One region of the Escherichia albertii genome, then DNA from elsewhere that is predicted to be linked to it. Evidence: riboswitches for the same ligand, from Rfam matches in the RefSeq annotation. Region 1 holds a riboswitch; each other region holds the start of a gene.
The links. A riboswitch is a leader RNA that binds a small molecule or an ion and turns the genes downstream of it on or off. The one in region 1 is predicted to bind thiamine pyrophosphate.
Positions count from the first base shown of each region.

Region 2: another riboswitch for thiamine pyrophosphate. It lies ahead of thiM (hydroxyethylthiazole kinase); the one in region 1 lies ahead of thiC (phosphomethylpyrimidine synthase ThiC).
Region 3: another riboswitch for thiamine pyrophosphate. It lies ahead of thiB (thiamine ABC transporter substrate binding subunit); the one in region 1 lies ahead of thiC (phosphomethylpyrimidine synthase ThiC).

Region 1 covers NZ_CP117568.1:3,273,941-3,280,404, reverse strand. Annotated here, with positions in the region: gene hemE (uroporphyrinogen decarboxylase) at 1-337, opposite strand, end outside; gene nudC (NAD(+) diphosphatase) at 377-1,150, opposite strand; gene PS053_RS15955 (Rsd/AlgQ family anti-sigma factor) at 1,245-1,721, shown strand; TPP riboswitch at 1,773-1,873, shown strand; gene thiC (phosphomethylpyrimidine synthase ThiC) at 1,953-3,848, shown strand; gene thiE (thiamine phosphate synthase) at 3,848-4,483, shown strand; gene thiF (thiazole biosynthesis adenylyltransferase ThiF) at 4,476-5,231, shown strand; gene thiS (sulfur carrier protein ThiS) at 5,215-5,415, shown strand; gene thiG (thiazole synthase) at 5,417-6,187, shown strand; gene thiH (2-iminoacetate synthase ThiH) at 6,184-6,464, shown strand, end outside.
Region 2 covers NZ_CP117568.1:1,177,600-1,184,063, forward strand. Annotated here, with positions in the region: gene thiD (bifunctional hydroxymethylpyrimidine kinase/phosphomethylpyrimidine kinase) at 47-847, opposite strand; gene thiM (hydroxyethylthiazole kinase) at 844-1,632, opposite strand; TPP riboswitch at 1,667-1,763, opposite strand; gene rcnR (Ni(II)/Co(II)-binding transcriptional repressor RcnR) at 1,855-2,127, opposite strand; gene rcnA (nickel/cobalt efflux protein RcnA) at 2,248-3,063, shown strand; gene rcnB (Ni(II)/Co(II) efflux transporter accessory subunit RcnB) at 3,281-3,619, shown strand; gene PS053_RS05945 (putative fimbrial-like adhesin protein) at 3,701-4,735, opposite strand; gene PS053_RS05950 (fimbrial biogenesis outer membrane usher protein) at 4,751-6,464, opposite strand, start outside.
Region 3 covers NZ_CP117568.1:3,816,980-3,823,443, reverse strand. Annotated here, with positions in the region: gene leuC (3-isopropylmalate dehydratase large subunit) at 1-146, shown strand, start outside; gene leuD (3-isopropylmalate dehydratase small subunit) at 157-762, shown strand; gene sgrT (glucose uptake inhibitor SgrT) at 868-999, opposite strand; gene sgrR (DNA-binding transcriptional regulator SgrR) at 1,088-2,743, shown strand; TPP riboswitch at 2,777-2,877, shown strand; gene thiB (thiamine ABC transporter substrate binding subunit) at 2,908-3,891, shown strand; gene thiP (thiamine/thiamine pyrophosphate ABC transporter permease ThiP) at 3,867-5,477, shown strand; gene thiQ (thiamine ABC transporter ATP-binding protein ThiQ) at 5,461-6,159, shown strand; gene PS053_RS18470 (DedA family protein) at 6,267-6,464, opposite strand, start outside.

The sequences.
Region 1 (6,464 bases):
GCAGTTTATCGACATCGGCTTTACAGGTGACTGGCGAGGTGAATCGCGGACCTTCTCCGGCTTCAAAATAAAGCCCTAGCCCCATCGCATCCGGGACAGTCAGAATGTCAGAGAAAAGAATCGCCGCATCCAGCGGATAGCGACGCAGCGGTTGCAAAGTCACTTCGCACGCCAGCTCGGCATTTTTGCACAGCGACATAAAATCACCCGCCTGAGCGCGCGTGGCTTTATATTCCGGTAGATAGCGACCCGCCTGGCGCATCATCCATACTGGAGTGACATCAACGGGCTGGCGCAGCAGCGCCCGCAGATAACGATCGTTTTTAAGTTCGGTCATTTTGGCTGTTCCTTAGTGCGTCAGGCGGTCAGTGTATCATCACTCATACTCTGCCCGACACATCGCCACTGTATCTTCTATCAGACGACGCGCCACGGTACCGGGCGGCGGCAGTAACGGCAAATCGTCGTAGCGATACCAGTTCGCCTCCAGCAATTCTTTCGGGTCGATCACGATGTCGCCGCTGTCATATTCCGCCATAAACGCGGTCATTAAAGACTGGGGAAACGGCCACGGTTGGGAAGTCACGTAACGCAAGTTTTTAACTTTAATTCCGCTCTCTTCCATCACTTCACGCGCGACTGCCTGCTCGAGGGTTTCGCCCACTTCGACAAATCCGGCAAGTACCGTATGGACACCATTGCGATGGCGGGTATGTTGAGCGAGGAGGATCGAATCATCACGCCGGATAGCAACGATAATACAGGGGGCGATTTGTGGATAGTAACGCTCGCGGCAGTGACTGCACAGCATCGCCCATTCGGTTTTGCTCGGATACATTTCATGCCCGCAATATCCGCAGTATTTATGCGAACGGTAAAACTCCGCCAGTTGCACGCCGCGTCCAGCCAGTTGAAACAGCCCGACATCCAGATCAATGACCTGACGCACCGATCCCATATCGTGACGACGCTGCTGTTGTACTAACCAAACGGGTTCTCCCTGCCATTCGCCGATGTGTAGTGCGCGCTGGCCCACAAGATCGAAATTTACCGCTTCGCCATAGGGTAATTCACCCTTCGGCAACCATAATTTTTGTTCATGACTGACGACCCACCAGCCGTGATCTAATTTTTCAATTATACGATCCATAGCTCTTGCACTACCTTTGCATCACTGGCATGTTTAACATGGTTTTTACATTTCTCACTGAGCAGTTTTTGAATTCAAACTTGCGGAGTCAATCATGCTTAACCAGCTCGATAACCTGACGGAGCACGTCAGAGGAAGTAACAAACTGGTTGATCGCTGGCTACATGTACGTAAGCATCTGCTCGTGGCTTACTACAATCTGGTTGGCATTAAGCCTGGTAAAGAATCGTACATGAGGCTAAATGAAAAAGCCCTTGATGATTTTTGCCAGAGCCTGGTCGATTACTTGTCTGCCGGACATTTCAGTATTTATGAACGCATTCTTCATAAGCTGGAAGGCAACGGACAACTCGCTCGCGCCACGAAGATTTGGCCCCAGCTTGAAGCCAATACCCAACAGATTATGGATTACTACGATTCCAGCCTGGAAACCGCCATCGATCACGATAATTACCTTGAGTTTCAACAGGTTTTATCTGACATCGGCGAGGCGCTGGAAGCGCGCTTTGTGCTGGAAGATAAGCTGATTCTGCTGGTGCTTGATGCCGCTCGCGTCAAACATCCTGCTTGAGTTCTGCGCGGTTAACGCGTAATTTACAGCCAACGCCCCGTCTGCGGGGCTAATTTCTTGTCGGAGTGCCTTAACTGGCTGAGACCGTTCATTCGGGATCCGCGGAACCTGATCAGGCTAATACCTGCGAAGGGAACAAGAGTTAATCTGCTATCGCATCGCCTTTGCGGCGATCGTCTCTTGCTTCATCCGTCGTCTGACAAGCCACGTCCTTAACTTTTGGAATGAGCTATGTCTGCAACAAAACTGACCCGCCGCGAACAACGCGCCCAGGCCCAACATTTTATCGATACTCTGGAGGGCACCGCTTTTCCGAACTCAAAACGCATTTACATCACCGGCACACACCCCGGCGTGCGCGTGCCAATGCGTGAGATCCAGCTTAGCCCGACGCTAATCGGCGGTAGCAAAGAACAGCCGCAGTACGAAGAAAACGAAGCGATTCCGGTCTATGACACCTCCGGCCCGTATGGCGACCCACAGATCGCCATTAACGTGCAGCAAGGGCTGGCAAAACTGCGCCAGCCGTGGATCGATGCACGCGGCGATACCGAAGAACTTACCGTGCGCAGTTCCGATTACACAAAAGCGCGGCTGGCAGATGATGGCCTCGACGAGCTGCGTTTTAGTGGCGTATTAACGCCAAAACGCGCCAAAGCAGGCCGCCGCGTCACACAGTTACACTATGCCCGCCAGGGTATCATCACGCCGGAGATGGAGTTCATCGCCATCCGCGAGAATATGGGCCGCGAGCGCATACGTAGCGAAGTTTTACGCCACCAGCATCCGGGAATGAGTTTTGGCGCACGCTTGCCGGAAAATATCACCGCGGAATTCGTCCGTGATGAGGTCGCTGCCGGACGCGCGATTATCCCCGCCAACATTAATCATCCTGAATCAGAACCGATGATTATTGGTCGCAATTTCCTGGTAAAAGTTAACGCCAATATCGGCAACTCGGCGGTCACCTCTTCCATCGAAGAAGAAGTGGAAAAGCTGGTATGGTCCACGCGCTGGGGAGCAGATACCGTGATGGATCTTTCCACCGGTCGCTATATTCACGAAACCCGCGAGTGGATTTTGCGTAACAGCCCGGCGCCGATCGGCACTGTGCCGATCTACCAGGCGCTGGAGAAAGTGAACGGGATCGCTGAAGATCTTACCTGGGAAGTCTTCCGTGACACGCTGCTGGAACAGGCCGAGCAAGGTGTGGATTACTTCACTATCCATGCGGGCGTGCTGCTGCGCTACGTACCGATGACCGCGAAACGCCTGACCGGCATCGTCTCTCGCGGCGGTTCGATTATGGCGAAATGGTGCCTCTCCCATCATCAGGAAAATTTCCTCTATCAACACTTCCGCGAAATTTGTGAAATCTGTGCCGCTTATGATGTTTCGCTGTCGCTGGGCGACGGCCTGCGCCCCGGTTCTGTTCAGGACGCCAACGATGAAGCGCAGTTTGCCGAGCTGCATACGCTGGGCGAACTGACCAAAATCGCCTGGGAATATGACGTACAGGTGATGATTGAAGGCCCCGGGCATGTGCCGATGCAGATGATTCGCCGCAATATGACCGAGGAGTTAGAGCACTGCCACGAAGCGCCATTTTACACTCTCGGGCCGCTGACCACCGATATTGCGCCAGGTTATGACCACTTCACGTCGGGGATTGGTGCAGCGATGATCGGCTGGTTTGGCTGTGCGATGCTCTGCTACGTAACGCCAAAAGAGCACCTGGGTCTGCCCAATAAAGAAGACGTTAAGCAAGGTCTTATCACCTACAAGATTGCCGCCCACGCTGCCGACCTGGCAAAAGGGCATCCGGGCGCGCAAATTCGCGATAACGCGATGTCGAAAGCCCGCTTCGAATTTCGCTGGGAGGACCAGTTTAATCTGGCTCTCGACCCGTTTACCGCCCGCGCTTATCACGATGAAACTCTGCCGCAAGAGTCCGGCAAGGTCGCCCATTTTTGCTCCATGTGTGGGCCGAAATTCTGCTCGATGAAAATCAGTCAGGAAGTGCGCGATTACGCTGCCGCACAAACCATTGAAGCGGGAATGGCGGATATGTCGGAGAACTTCCGCGCCAGAGGCGGAGAAATCTACCTGCGTAAGGAGGAAGCGTGATGTATCAGCCTGATTTTCCTCCTGTGCCCTTTCGTTTAGGACTGTACCCGGTGGTGGACAGCGTACAGTGGATCGAACGCCTGCTGGATGCAGGCGTGCGCACCCTCCAGCTACGCATCAAAGATCGGCGCGATGAAGAGGTTGAAGCCGATGTTGTGGCGGCAATTGCGCTGGGCCGCCGCTATAACGCACGACTGTTTATCAACGATTACTGGCGACTGGCGATCAAACATCAGGCCTATGGCGTCCATCTGGGGCAGGAAGATTTGCAGGCCACCGATCTCAGCGCCATCCGCGCGGCAGGTCTGCGGCTGGGCGTTTCGACCCATGATGATATGGAAATCGACGTCGCGCTGGCTGCACGCCCTTCTTATATCGCGCTGGGACATGTGTTCCCGACACAAACCAAGCAGATGCCTTCCGCACCACAGGGGCTGGAACAGCTGGCACGGCATGTTGAGCGCCTGGCTGATTATCCCACCGTGGCGATTGGCGGTATCAGTCTGGCGCGCGCGCCTGCGGTGATGACGACGGGTGTCGGCAGTATCGCCGTCGTCAGCGCCATTACTCAAGCCGCAGACTGGCGTTTGGCAACGGCACAGCTGCTGGAAATTGCAGGAGTTGGCGATGAATGACCGTGACTTTATGCGTTATAGCCGCCAAATCCTGCTCGACGATATCGCTCTGGACGGGCAGCAAAAACTGCTCGACAGCCAGGTGCTGATTATTGGTCTTGGCGGGCTGGGTACACCTGCTGCGCTATACCTGGCGGGCGCAGGCGTCGGGACGCTGATACTGGCAGATGACGACGATGTGCATTTAAGCAATCTACAACGACAAATCCTCTTTACCACTGAAGATATCAACAGCCCGAAATCGCAGGTCAGCCAACAGCGACTGACACAGTTGAATCCCGACATTCAACTGACGGCATTGCAACAACGATTAACAGGTGAGGCGTTAAAAGATGCGGTTGCACAAGCCGATGTGGTGCTCGACTGTACCGACAATATGGCGACTCGCCAGGAGATTAATGCCGCCTGCGTGGCACTCAACACGCCGCTAATCACCGCCAGCGCGGTCGGATTTGGCGGTCAGTTGATGGTACTGACGCCGCCCTGGGAGCGGGGGTGTTACCGCTGCCTGTGGCCAGATAACCAGGAACCTGAACGCAACTGCCGCACGGCGGGCGTGGTTGGCCCGGTGGTCGGGGTTATGGGCACGTTGCAGGCACTGGAAGCAATTAAGTTATTAAGCGGTATAGAGACGCCTGCGGGAGAACTCCGACTGTTCGACGGTAAGTCGAGCCAGTGGCGCAGCCTGGCGTTGCGCCGCGCCAGTGGTTGCCCGGTATGTGGAGGATGCAATGCAGATCCTGTTTAACGATCAACCGATGCAATGCGCCGCCGGACAAACCGTTCACGAGCTGCTGGAGCAACTCAATCAACAACAAGCGGGTGCGGCGCTGGCGATTAATCAGCAAATCATCCCGCGCGAACAGTGGGCGCAACATATCGTGCAGGATGGCGACCAGATCCTGCTTTTTCAGGTTATTGCAGGGGGTTGAGATGTTACGTATTGCGGACAAAACGTTTGATTCACATCTGTTTACCGGCACCGGGAAATTCGCCTCTTCACAACTGATGGTGGAGTCTATTCGCGCTTCCGGCAGTCAACTGGTGACGCTGGCAATGAAACGCGTCAACTTGCGCCAGCACAACGACGCTATCCTCGAACCGCTTATCACGGCGGGTGTGACCCTGCTGCCGAATACTTCCGGGGCGAAAACGGCAGAGGAAGCGATCTTCGCCGCCCATCTGGCACGTGAAGCGTTAGGCACAAACTGGCTAAAATTAGAGATTCACCCTGACGCCCGCTGGCTGTTGCCCGATCCTATCGAAACCCTGAAAGCCGCCGAAACGCTGGTGCAACAGGGATTTGTCGTGCTGCCTTACTGCGGTGCCGATCCGGTGTTGTGCAAACGTCTGGAAGACGTCGGCTGTGCAGCGGTGATGCCGCTCGGCGCGCCGATTGGCTCTAATCAGGGGCTGGAAACCCGCGCCATGCTGGAGATTATTATCCAGCAAACTACGGTTCCGGTGGTTGTCGATGCTGGCATCGGCGTTCCCAGCCATGCCACGCAGGCGCTGGAAATGGGGGCCGATGCAGTGTTAGTGAATACGGCGATTGCCGTCGCGGACGATCCCATCAACATGGCGAAGGCATTTCGTCTGGCGGTTGAAGCGGGCCTGCTGGCACGTCAGGCCGGACCGGGCAGCCGCAGTCATTTTGCTCATGCCACCAGCCCACTGACCGGATTTCTGGAGGCATCGGCATGAAAACCTTCAGCGATCGCTGGCGACAACTGGACTGGGACGATATCCACCTGCGTATCAACAGCAAAACGGCTGCTGACGTAGAGCGAGCGCTAAATGCCTCGCAACTCACCCGCGACGATATGATGGCGCTGTTATCACCTGCCGCCAGTGACTATCTGGAACCCCTGGCCCAGCGAGCGCAGCGTCTGACTCGCCAGCGATTTGGCAACATCGTCAGCTTCTACGTCCCGCTCTATCTTTCTAATCTTTGCGCTAACGACTGCACCTATTGTGGATT
Region 2 (6,464 bases), 2.1 Mb from region 1:
CAGCGCAAAAAGGCTGACAATAACCAAAGCAGCTATAGTACGGCGGTCACCACCAGGCGTGGAAGTGGTGAACCGGACCAATCCCATGACCGACTTCCAGCGTGTCGGCCTGAGCTAACGCCGCTGACAGCCAGCTTTTGGCTTCCTGAACAGTATCGGCCCAGTTTTTATGCCGCGGACGTAGCGCCGTCAACGCCGCCGAGAGCGTACAACCTGTGCCATGCGTGTTTTTAGTCATAATGCGCGGCGCGGTAAAACGTTGTTCGCCGTCGCGGGTAAACAGCCAGTCCGGGCTTTGTTCATCATCCAGATGCCCACCTTTCATCAGCACCGCACCGCACCCCATCGCCAATAAGGCGCGCCCCTGCTCCAGCATTTCCTGTTCATTACGAGCGTGTGGAGCATCAAGCAAGGCCGCTGCTTCCGGCAGGTTTGGAGTTATCAATGAAACTTGCGGCAATAATCGACTGCGAAGAGTGGCAACCGCCGAAGGTGAAAGTAGCGGATCGCCGCTTTTTGCCAGCATGACAGTATCCAGTACTACGTTTTCGATCTGATAACGTTGCAGCCGTTCCGCCACGGCTTCAACAATATCAGCTTCAGCCAGCATGCCGATTTTAGTGGTATCAATACGAACATCGCTGAGCACGGAATCGAGTTGGGCGGCAACAAAATCAGGTTCTATACGATACACCGACTGTACGCCGCGGGTATTTTGCGCCACCAGCGCGGTCATCACCGAACAACCGTATGCACCAAGCGCGGAGAAGGTTTTTAGATCGGCCTGAACTCCCGCGCCGCCGCTCGGGTCGGTGCCTGCAATCGTCAGAGCGTTAATCCGTTTCATGCCTTCACCTCCGGTGTCAGCTGCCAGAGCGCATCAAGAAAATGAGCAATAAAACTGCCCGGCCCTTCACTTCTGGCAACAGCGCGTTCTCCGGCTTGTTTCATCCAGTGACAGGCAGATGCGACGTTTTCCAGTGTATCGCCCGGTAATGCACAACTGGCAGCGACCACTGCCGATAATGCGCAACCAGTTCCGACCACTTTGGTCATTAGCGGACTGCCACCGTGAATGCCAACAGTACGGCAGCCATCAGTAACATAATCCACCTCGCCTGTGACCGCGACTACTGCACCAGATTCTTGCGCCAGGGATTGTGCGGCAGGCAACGCGTCTGCTGCGGCGTCAGTAGTATCCACACCGCGTCCACCTCGTGAAGCTCCCGCTAATGCAATGATTTCCGACGCATTTCCTCGTATTGCAGCAGGTTTTAACGATAAAAGTTCACGACAAAAACGGCGGCGATAGTCGAGCGCGCCAACCGCAACGGGATCAAGCGTCCAGGGTGTTTGTGCGATATGCGCCTGTTCGACGGCGGCACGCATCGCTTTCGCACGTGGCTGTGTCAACGTGCCGACGTTAATCAACAAGGCATTGGCAATGGACGCAAATTGACTGGCCTCTTCCGTTTCAATCACCATGGCTGGCGATGCGCCCAACGCCAGCAATGTATTGGCGGTGAAGGTTTGCACCACATCATTGGTCATGCAGTGTACAAGGGGGGAATGTTGTTGAAACAGGTGTAAAGCGTGCGCAGATTGCGTCGGACTTAGCAGGTCGATTTGCATAGTTTGCTCCTGCCATAACGTGAAGAAGCAATGACCTGGCGGTCCGTGACTTCCCTACGCTGGCATTATCCAGATCAGGTGATACGGGTATTTCTCAGCCTTCACGCAGAAGGGCACCCCGAGTCGTTTGGTTACGATAATAAATCGCAGTAGAGGATGGTAATGTCCAGCGCACATGTTGTAAACGAGGAAAACCGCCAGTCTTACAACAGCGTTGTGACATTATTTGATATAAGAATCCAGCACCTTCAGAACAACGTCCAGATCTTCTTCCCGCTTTAGTTCATCGCTCTGATGCACAATGTGTTCTGTCAGATGACCTTTAATCACTTCCCGCATCAAACCATTTACCGCGCCACGAATGGCGGCGATTTGTTGCAGGACGGCGGCGCACTCATGCGGTTCGTCGAGCATTTTCTTGAGCGCAACGACCTGCCCCTGAATCTTACTGGCGCGCGCTTTCAGTTTTTGTTTATCCCGGATGGTATGAGACATGAGCAGACCTTCTTAACAAGATAGAGAAAAATCATAGCACTATTAATCTACTGGGGGGTAGTATTATGTACTGGGGGGGAGTAGAATCTCTACGCCAATTTAATATTAAGAATTATTATCATGACCAACTTTACAACACTTCTTCAGCAAGGAAACGCCTGGTTCTTCATCCCCAGCGCCATCTTACTCGGTGCGCTTCATGGCCTGGAACCGGGGCACTCAAAAACGATGATGGCAGCATTTATCATCGCTATTAAAGGCACCATTAAACAGGCAGTGATGCTTGGACTGGCAGCGACCATTTCGCACACCGCGGTGGTTTGGCTGATAGCCTTTGGCGGAATGACGATCAGCAAACGCTTTACTGCGCAATCGGCTGAACCATGGCTGCAATTAATTTCCGCGGCGATCATTCTTGGTACCGCTTTCTGGATGTTCTGGCGTACCTGGCGCGGCGAGCGAAACTGGCTTGAGAATATGCATGATCATGAGCATCATCACGATCACGAACATCACCACGACCACGAACATCATCACCATCACGAGCATGGCGAATATCAGGATGCCCACGCGCGAGCACATGCCAATGACATTAAACGGCGCTTTGATGGCAGAGAGGTGACTAACTGGCAAATACTGTTGTTTGGCTTAACGGGCGGACTGATTCCCTGCCCTGCGGCGATTACCGTTCTGCTGATTTGTATTCAACTAAAAGCCCTGACGCTGGGGGCAACTCTGGTCGTCAGTTTTAGTATCGGCCTGGCATTAACGCTGGTCACAGTGGGCGTTGGCGCGGCAATCAGTGTTCAACAGGTCGCTAAACGCTGGAATGGATTTAACACTCTTGCTAAAAGAGCCCCCTACTTTTCCAGCTTGTTGATTGGTTTAGTTGGGTTGTATATGGGCGTGCATGGTTTCATCGGTATTATGAGATAAAACAATTCTCAGGGCCTCGGTACTGCTGTGACCCAGGATGATTCTTAAATCAGCTATTTCCGCTTACTTCCCGCGCAATGAGGATGCTTTTACGGCATCCTTTCATTTACACTTTTTACGAAATCACGGGATCACTAACAAAATATCGCTTGTCAGTTATATTGTATGGCGGGAAAGATATTCAGCTGATTTTACTGATCCCCAAAGTGGAGAGTATATGACCATAAGAAATAAGATGTTGCTGGGAGCGCTTTTGCTGGTCACCAGCGCAGCCTGGGCCGCACCAGCCACCGCGGGTTCGACTAATACCTCGGGAATTTCAAAGTATGAGTTAAGCAGTTTCATTGCTGACTTCAAGCATTTCAAACCCGGCGATACTGTACCAGAGATGTACCGCACCGATGAGTACAACATTAAGCAGTGGCAGTTGCGTAACCTGCCTGCGCCCGATGTGGGAACGCACTGGACCTATATGGGCGGTGCATATGTGCTGATCAACGATAGCGACGGAAAAATCATTAAAGCCTACGACGGTGAGATTTTTTATCACCGCTAAAAAAACCCCCTCGGAGAGAGGGGGGAAATGCAGACACCTTATTATTTTTTATTATTAGCCACTTGCCCGTCTTACTTGTTATTAGTCGTATTTCACGTTGATCAGGGCGGTAGCCTCAATTGCACCTGATTTAACTTTATTTTTATCATAGACATAGTAACTGGCAGTCACCGGAATTGAGATCGTAGCATCCGTAATTTTCGACTTCGCCGCAATTTCTTTTAAATTAGTGTATCCTTTGCTGCTATCACTGATATTTAAAAGAGTCACAGGTGAACCATTACTTTCCAGGATAAATCCGACACCATTATCATCTGAGCCTTTCAGGATCGTATTACTGCCGGGCAACAGCTCAGAGCTTGATAGATATACTTGCATTTTTCTTGATGTTTGATTCTGTTGACCTAATAAATTTTTACATCGCAGAATAATATCTCCAGTATTGCTGTTAAGCGTTGTTTTATTACCCGCTGCAGGCAATTGTGAAACAGGAATACTCTTTAAAGTAATTAATAAATCATCGGGTTTACACGTCGTTGTTATCGGGTTGTATGACAATGCCAGGTTAAATGAATAGACACCTGCATTTTGCGCCAATGCATTTCTATAGCTATTCACACATGTATCCCACGACTTTCCGCCCAACAAACACAGTAAAAATTGCATTGCAGCACTTCCACGCGTTGTTGATGAAGCGCTGGATAATGTCGCAACACCATTGATCATCACTGAACCACCACCGCCTGCGGAAATATTCACCTTCGCGTTACTGGCCGCGGATGTTACCGTTACTGAATAACCACTGGTGAAACTGGTCTGGTTATTTGACAATGTAATGTTGTTTTTATTGGTCCATTCAAAATGTAAATTTAATTTAACGGTATCATTATACAGCCCAACAACAATATCCGACGGGCTCATCGGAGTGATAGTATTCGTACTCACGCATGATGAATCATTAAAGTTATGTTCATATGTCGCTGTTTGCGTTTGAGTAAGAGCAAAATCTCCCTGAACAACCAGATTATGCTGCGCTGATAACTCTCCATAACATGCCGCATAGCTCCCAGGGATAACCATCATTGTGAATATCAATAGCACTATATGAATTTTCATAGAATCACCTGACTATTACTGGCAAATATAATTTCTACTTTCATCAATCTCTTTACCGAAGGTGATTGTGCATGAAAGCCCTTGTTGCTTATCAATTGCCACATTAACCGATGGAGGGACTTCATTGGTGCGAATAAACAGCTGACTTCCCTGACCGACGACGCCAATATTATGTCCGTGATTATCATTCACTTCATAGCCGAATGTTAACGGTTGCCCATCAGCTCTCAACGCTTTTATATACCAGGGTTTACGCTGATCGGTATCAAAGCCAACCAAAACGATCGCGCCACGATAAGGTGCGGCAATTTTACGGTTACCGCGTAATTCAGTTTCGCTATCGTTTTGGGACACATCCAGCACTAAATGATTTTCCCGATAAGACGTCATACCGTCATAAACCACCACACCATTACGATTCGTTGTACGATATTTTTGACCATTAACATAAGCGTCTTTAATTCCTGGCGCATGCATCACAGCAAAAGTTTCCGAAAGACGGTTTGCCAAATTAATACCACCAGACCAGGCGACCACGCCCCCTGAAATGCTGGCACCTGCCTGCTGATAGGTATTCGACTGACTATAACTGCCATTCACTGTCGCGACCGGCGCGTTCCAGGTTAAATTCGCCCCTGCTGTCGTTTCATTCTCCTGACGTTGATGGCTCAGGTTTACACCATAATTAAATTGATCGCGGCTCCCAACGGTCCCCGATAATCCGGCATTGTTCGAGGCTAATCCCTGATCATTAAAAGTTGTTGAGTTAGATATATATATTTGTCGCCCTGTTGTCGTAACCTCATTGCCCCAGTCAAAGGGGATCGATATAAAGATATTAAAGCGCTTTTCTTCCCGATGATCCTCGTCATATGTCTGGTTTGCTGCAAGGGTATAGCTTATTCGCCGCCAGTTATTGGAGTAACTCAACTGATAATCTTTACTACTGCCGCTGCGCCCCCAGTAATCCCGCCATAAAGTACTTAATGACACAGTTCCCCAGTTTTCTGGTAATGACTGACTCATATTAGCGGATAAGCTATTTTTACGACCAAAATCATTCTGGTAATAATCGGCAATATCATAGACATCGTTTTTATCCCGGCGGTAGCTATCTTTATTATTTGCCCAGACATAATCGTTAAATGTTCGGTAATCACGCGATGAATAACGCCAGGCTGCCAGGCCAAAACGTGTCGACGTTTGACTCAAAAATTTGTTATACGCAATCTGATAACTTTGTCCATCAAACACATCACCATTATCTTGCTTACTGTGCGATTTAGTAGCGTCAACTGAAATGGCACCAATGCGCGTGTTCCAGCCAGTTCCCAGGGTAAACGCATAATAATTATTGGCAACCATCGTGCCACCATACAGCGTCAATAAATTATTAAAACCATACTGATAACCCACCTGGACAAAATCACTTTGCTTGCTCGCTCCTTCAATATGGCTACGGCCCACCGCAAAATCATATTTCGATACGCCAGGTTGCAACATATTAGGTACTGCCGCATAAGGCACCAGATAAGTCGTTACAGAACCATCGGCTTCCTTGACACTGACATCAAGATCCGCACCGCCTCCCGCCAATTGCAAATCAGTAATCGAAAATGGACCCGGTGGAACTTCTTTCTGATAAACAACAAAACCATTCTGTTCAATTGTTACCAGCGCGTTACTCTGGGCGATTCCCTGCACGCGGGGAGTAAAATTTTGCTTAGAG
Region 3 (6,464 bases), 540 kb from region 1:
ATCCGGGCGAACGTTGTGCCTCCACCAGCAACCGTAACTTTGAAGGCCGCCAGGGGCGCGGCGGGCGCACGCATCTGGTCAGCCCGGCAATGGCTGCCGCCGCGGCTGTGACCGGACATTTCGCCGACATTCGCAATATTAAATAAGGAGCACACCATGGCAGAGAAATTTATCAAACACACAGGCCTGGTGGTTCCACTGGATGCCGCCAATGTTGATACTGATGCAATCATCCCGAAACAGTTTTTGCAGAAAGTGACCCGTACAGGTTTTGGCGCGCATCTGTTTAATGACTGGCGTTTTCTCGATGAAAAAGGCCAGCAGCCAAACCCGAACTTCGTGCTGAACTTCCCGCAATATCAGGGAGCTTCCATTTTGCTGGCACGAGAAAACTTCGGCTGCGGTTCCTCGCGTGAGCACGCGCCGTGGGCATTGACCGATTACGGTTTTAAAGTGGTGATTGCGCCGAGTTTCGCTGACATCTTCTATGGCAACAGCTTTAACAACCAACTGCTGCCAGTGAAATTAAGCGATGCCGAAGTGGATGAACTGTTTGCGCTGGTACAAGCCAATCCAGGGATCCATTTCGATGTGGACCTGGAGGCGCAAGAGGTGAAAGCGGGTGAGAAAACCTATCGCTTTACCATTGATGCCTTCCGCCGCCACTGCATGATGAACGGCCTGGACAGCATCGGCCTGACCTTGCAGCATGACGACGCGATCGCCGCTTATGAGGCGAAACAACCAGCGTTTATGCGTTAGTTTGTACGCCGCTCGACTCAATCGTCAAAAAGAAAAAAGCCAGCAGGTATTCACTGCTGGCGTGGCGATTAACACCAATACTCAGTCACACATGATGTCCGCAAATCAGTAGTCAGAATCACTCCCCTCCCACTGCATCAGTTCCTCAAGCATGGATAAGCGTTGTGGAGCGCTTAACCAACGCAACCAGCACACCTTCGCAGTCGCGGTAAAATAGTGCTGATAAAACTGGCGCATGGGACACCTCCTTGCTTCATCAATCAGAATTATTGACTTAATATAGGGAAAATAAAATTGCTGGATTTTACGCGGGAGTTCCCCTTTTATGCCTTCTGGTCGTCTGCAACAACAGTTCATTCGCCTGTGGCAATGCTGCGAGGGTAAATCGCAGGACACGACGCTCAATGAACTGGCGGAGTTATTGAGCTGTTCCCGTCGTCATATGCGCACCCTGCTCAACACGATGCAGGAACGCGGCTGGCTGACGTGGGAAGCAGAAGTTGGACGCGGTAAACGCTCGCGTTTAACTTTCCTCTATACCGGGCTGGCGCTCCAGCAACAGCGGGCGGAAGACCTACTGGAGCAGGATCGCATCGACCAACTGGTGCAACTCGTTGGTGATAAAACCGCCGTGCGGCAAATGCTGATTTCCCATCTGGGGCGCAGCTTTCGCCGGGGCCGGCACATCCTGCGCGTCCTCTATTATCGCCCGTTGCGCAATCTGCTGCCTGGCAGCGCATTGCGCCGCTCCGAAACCCATATCGCCCGGCAAATCTTCAGTTCGCTAACGCGCGTAAATGAGGAAAATGGGGAACTGGAAGCGGACATCGCCCACCACTGGCAGCAAATTTCACCGCTTCACTGGCGCTTCTTTTTGCGCCCCGGGATCCATTTCCACCACGGACGCGAACTGGAAATGGACGACGTAATCGCTTCCCTAAAAAGGATCAATACGCTCCCACTCTATTCCCACATTGCAGACATCGTTTCACCAACACCCTGGACGCTGGACATTCATCTCACGCAGCCGGATCGCTGGTTACCGTTACTGCTAGGGCAAGTTCCGGCAATGATCCTGCCGCGCGAATGGGAAACACTCAGCAACTTTGCCAGCCATCCCATTGGCACCGGGCCGTATGCGGTGATCCGTAACTCCACTAATCAGTTGAAAATTCAGGCATTCGATGATTTTTTTGGCTATCGGGCACTAATTGACGAGGTTAATGTCTGGGTATTGCCGGAAATTGCCGACGAGCCTGCTGGCGGTCTGATGCTGCAAGGGCCGCAAGGTGAAGAAAAAGAGATTGAAAGCCGACTGGAAGAAGGTTGCTACTATTTACTGTTTGACAGCCGCACCCATCGCGGGGCAAATCAAGCGGTCAGAGAGTGGGTAAGTTACGTTCTTTCTCCAACCAATCTGGTCTATTTCGCCGAGGAACAATACCAGCAACTGTGGTTCCCGGCATATGGCCTACTCCCCCGCTGGCATCATGCCCGCCCCACCCATTGTGAAAAACCCGCCGGGCTGGAAAACCTCACGCTAACCTTTTACCAGGATCATATTGAGCATCGGGTAATTGCCAGGATCATGCAAAAGATTCTCGCGAGTCATCAGGTCACCTTGAACATCAACGAGATCGACTACGATCAGTGGCATGAAGGAGAGATCGAAAGCGATATCTGGCTTAACAGCGCCAACTTTACGCTGCCGCTGGATTTTTCGCTGTTCGCGCACTTGTGTGAAGTGCCGCTGCTACAACGCTGTATTCCGCTCGACTGGCAAGCCGACGCCGCCCGCTGGCGCAATGGCGAGATGAATCTGGCGAACTGGTGCCAACAACTGGTTGCCAGCAAAGCGATAGTGCCGCTTATCCATCACTGGCTGATTATTCAGGGGCAACGCAGTATGCGCGGCCTGCGCATGAACACTCTTGGTTGGTTTGATTTTAAATCAGCCTGGTTTGCTCCGCCGGATCCATGATTGCTGCTTGATAACAAACTCACTACACTAACGCCGTTCTCAACGGGGTGCCTGCGCTAACGCGCAAGCTGAGAAAATACCCGTCGAACCTGATCCGGATAACGCCGGCGAAGGGATTTGAGGCTCCTTCTCAAGTCCTTTGCCACTCTTCTTTGAGGTGCAAAGTGTTAAAAAAATGTCTTCCCCTGCTGTTGCTATGCACAGCGCCCGTTTTCGCAAAACCCGTTCTGACTGTTTATACCTACGACTCCTTCGCCGCCGACTGGGGGCCTGGTCCGGTGGTCAAAAAAGCCTTTGAAGCCGACTGCAATTGCGAACTGAAATTTGTGGCGCTGGAAGATGGCGTCTCACTGCTGAACCGTCTGCGGATGGAAGGCAAAAACAGCAAAGCTGATGTGGTGCTGGGGCTGGATAACAATCTGTTAGACGCCGCCAGCAAAACCGGGTTGTTTGCCAAAAGCGGCGTAGCGACAGAGGCTATAAACGTTCCCGGCGGCTGGAATAATGACACCTTTGTGCCGTTTGACTATGGCTATTTCGCCTTCGTTTACGACAAGAACAAACTGAAAAATCCGCCGCAAAGTCTGAAAGAACTGGTTGAGAGCGATCAGAACTGGCGGGTGATTTATGAAGATCCGCGCACCAGTACTCCTGGTCTGGGCCTGCTGCTATGGATGCAAAAAATCTATGGCAATGACGCCCCACAGGCCTGGCAGAAGCTGGCGAAGAAAACCGTCACGGTCACCAAAGGCTGGAGTGAAGCCTATGGCCTGTTTTTGAAAGGTGAAAGCGATCTGGTACTGAGCTACACCACCTCCCCGGCTTATCACATTCTCGAAGAGAAGAAAGATAACTACGCCGCCGCTAACTTTAGCGAAGGCCACTATCTGCAAGTGGAAGTTGCCGCCCGCACCGCTGCCAGCAAGCAGCCGGAGCTGGCGCAAAAATTCCTCCAGTTTATGGTTTCTCCGGCTTTTCAGAATGCGATCCCAACCGGCAACTGGATGTATCCGGTAGCAAACGTCGCGCTGCCTGCCGGTTTTGCACAACTGACCAAACCTGCCACCACGCTGGAGTTCACGCCAGCCGAAGTGGCGGCACAACGTCAGGCATGGATTAGCGAATGGCAACGCGCCGTCAGTCATTAATTCCCGGCTGGTTAATCCCAGGATTAAGCGCCGCCACGCTGGTAGTGGCGGTTGCACTGGCGGCGTTTCTCGCCCTGTGGTGGAACGCACCGCAGGGTGACTGGACGGCCATCTGGCAGGACAGCTACCTGTGGCATGTGGTGCGCTTCTCCTTCTGGCAGGCGTTTCTCTCGGCGCTGCTCTCTGTCGTTCCCGCAATATTCCTCGCCCGCGCGCTCTATCGCAGGCGCTTTCCGGGGCGACTAGCGCTGCTGCGTCTGTGCGCAATGACCTTGATCCTCCCGGTGTTGGTCGCCGTTTTCGGCATTCTTAGCGTCTATGGTCGTCGGGGCTGGCTGGCCTCGCTCTGGCATTCGCTTGGTCTGGAGTGGACCTTTTCGCCCTACGGCCTGCAAGGCATTTTGCTGGCACACGTATTTTTTAATCTGCCGATGGCAAGCCGCTTATTCCTCCAGGCGCTGGAAAGCATTCCCGGCGAGCAGCGCCAGCTTGCCGCCCAGCTTGGGATGCGCGGCTGGCATTTTTTCCGCTTCATCGAATGGCCGTGGCTACGGCGACAAATCCCGCCAGTTGCTGCGCTTATCTTTATGCTCTGTTTCGCCAGCTTCGCTACCGTGCTGTCGCTGGGCGGCGGTCCGCAGGCGACCACTATCGAGTTGGCTATTTATCAGGCGCTAAGTTACGACTACGATCCTGCCCGCGCAGCGATGCTGGCGCTGATCCAGATGGTGTGCTGTCTCGGGCTGGTGCTGTTGAGTCAGCGACTAAGTAAAGCCATTGCCCCCGGTACCACGCTGCTGCAAGGCTGGCGCGACCCGGACGATCGTCTGCATAGCCGCATTTGCGACACAGTATTAATTGCGCTGGCGTTGCTGTTATTACTGCCACCGTTACTGGCGGTGATCGTCGATGGAGTAAACCTCCAGTTGCCAGAAGTTCTGTCGCAACCGGTGTTGTGGCAGGCACTGTGGACCTCATTGCGTATTGCACTGGCAGCAGGCGTATTGTGCGTGGTGCTGACCATGATGCTGCTATGGAGCAGCCGCGAACTGCGGGCGCGGCAAAAAATGCTGGCGGGTCAGGCGCTGGAGATGAGCGGCATGTTGATCCTCGCCATGCCGGGCATTGTGCTGGCAACGGGCTTCTTTTTGTTGCTCAACAACACTATCGGCCTGCCGCAATCTTCTGACGGCATTGTGATTTTCACCAACGCGTTAATGGCGATCCCTTATGCGCTGAAAGTGCTGGAAAACCCGATGCGCGATATCACTGCCCGCTACAGCATGCTGTGCCAGTCGCTGGGTATTGAAGGCTGGTCGCACTTAAAAGTGGTGGAACTGCGCGCCCTGAAACGCCCACTGGCGCAGGCGCTGGCCTTTGCCTGCGTGCTGTCGATTGGTGATTTTGGCGTGGTGGCGTTGTTCGGTAACGATGATTTCCGCACCCTGCCGTTTTATCTCTACCAGCAAATCGGTTCTTATCGCAGCCAGGACGGCGCAGTCACCGCGTTAATTCTGCTACTGCTCTGTTTTATGCTATTTACCGTGATTGAAAAACTACCGGGGCGAAATGTTAAAACTGACTGATATCACCTGGCTTTACCACCATTTGCCAATGCGTTTTAGCTTAACGGTGGAACGCGGCGAGCAGGTGGCAATCCTCGGGCCAAGCGGCGCAGGGAAAAGTACTCTGCTGAATTTGATCGCCGGTTTTCTGACGCCAGCCAGCGGTTCGCTGACTATCGATGGCGTTGATCACACCACAACGCCGCCGTCACGCCGTCCGGTGTCGATGCTGTTTCAGGAGAACAACCTTTTCAGTCACCTGACGGTCGCGCAGAACATCGGGCTGGGGCTTAATCCCGGATTGAAACTGAACGCGGCACAGCAGGAGAAAATGCACGCTATCGCCCGTCAGATGGGAATTGATCATTTAATGGTACGGTTGCCGGGCGAGCTTTCCGGTGGTCAGCGACAACGTGTGGCTCTGGCGCGTTGTCTGGTGCGCGAACAGCCCATTTTATTACTTGATGAACCGTTCTCCGCGCTCGATCCGGCACTACGCCAGGAGATGCTGACGCTGGTGAGCACGAGCTGCCAGCAGCAAAAAATGACGCTATTGATGGTGTCACATAGCGTGGAAGATGCGGCGAGGATCGCCACGCGTTCGGTGGTCGTCGCCGACGGGCGCATCGCCTGGCAGGGTAAGACCGATGAGTTGTTGAGCGGTAAGGCGAGTGCTTCGGCGCTATTGGGGATTATGGGTTAGTATGCACTGTCGGATGCGGCGTGAACGCCTTATCCGACCTACGGGTATGCATTTTATAGGCCCAATAAGACGCGGCAAGCGTCGCATCAGGCCTACAAAACGATGCTCTAAACCCCAACCACTTTGCGCAAGATATCGATATATACCGGCATCAGCGGATGGCGAATTAACACCACCAGCGCCACGACACCAATGGCAGAAATCAGCGGCGTCAGCCACAACAAACGGCCCCGCGACAAATAATGACTTAAACGATCGGTTGATTTGCCGCTGCGCCATAAGCGCCAGCACAGCCAGCCACCGAC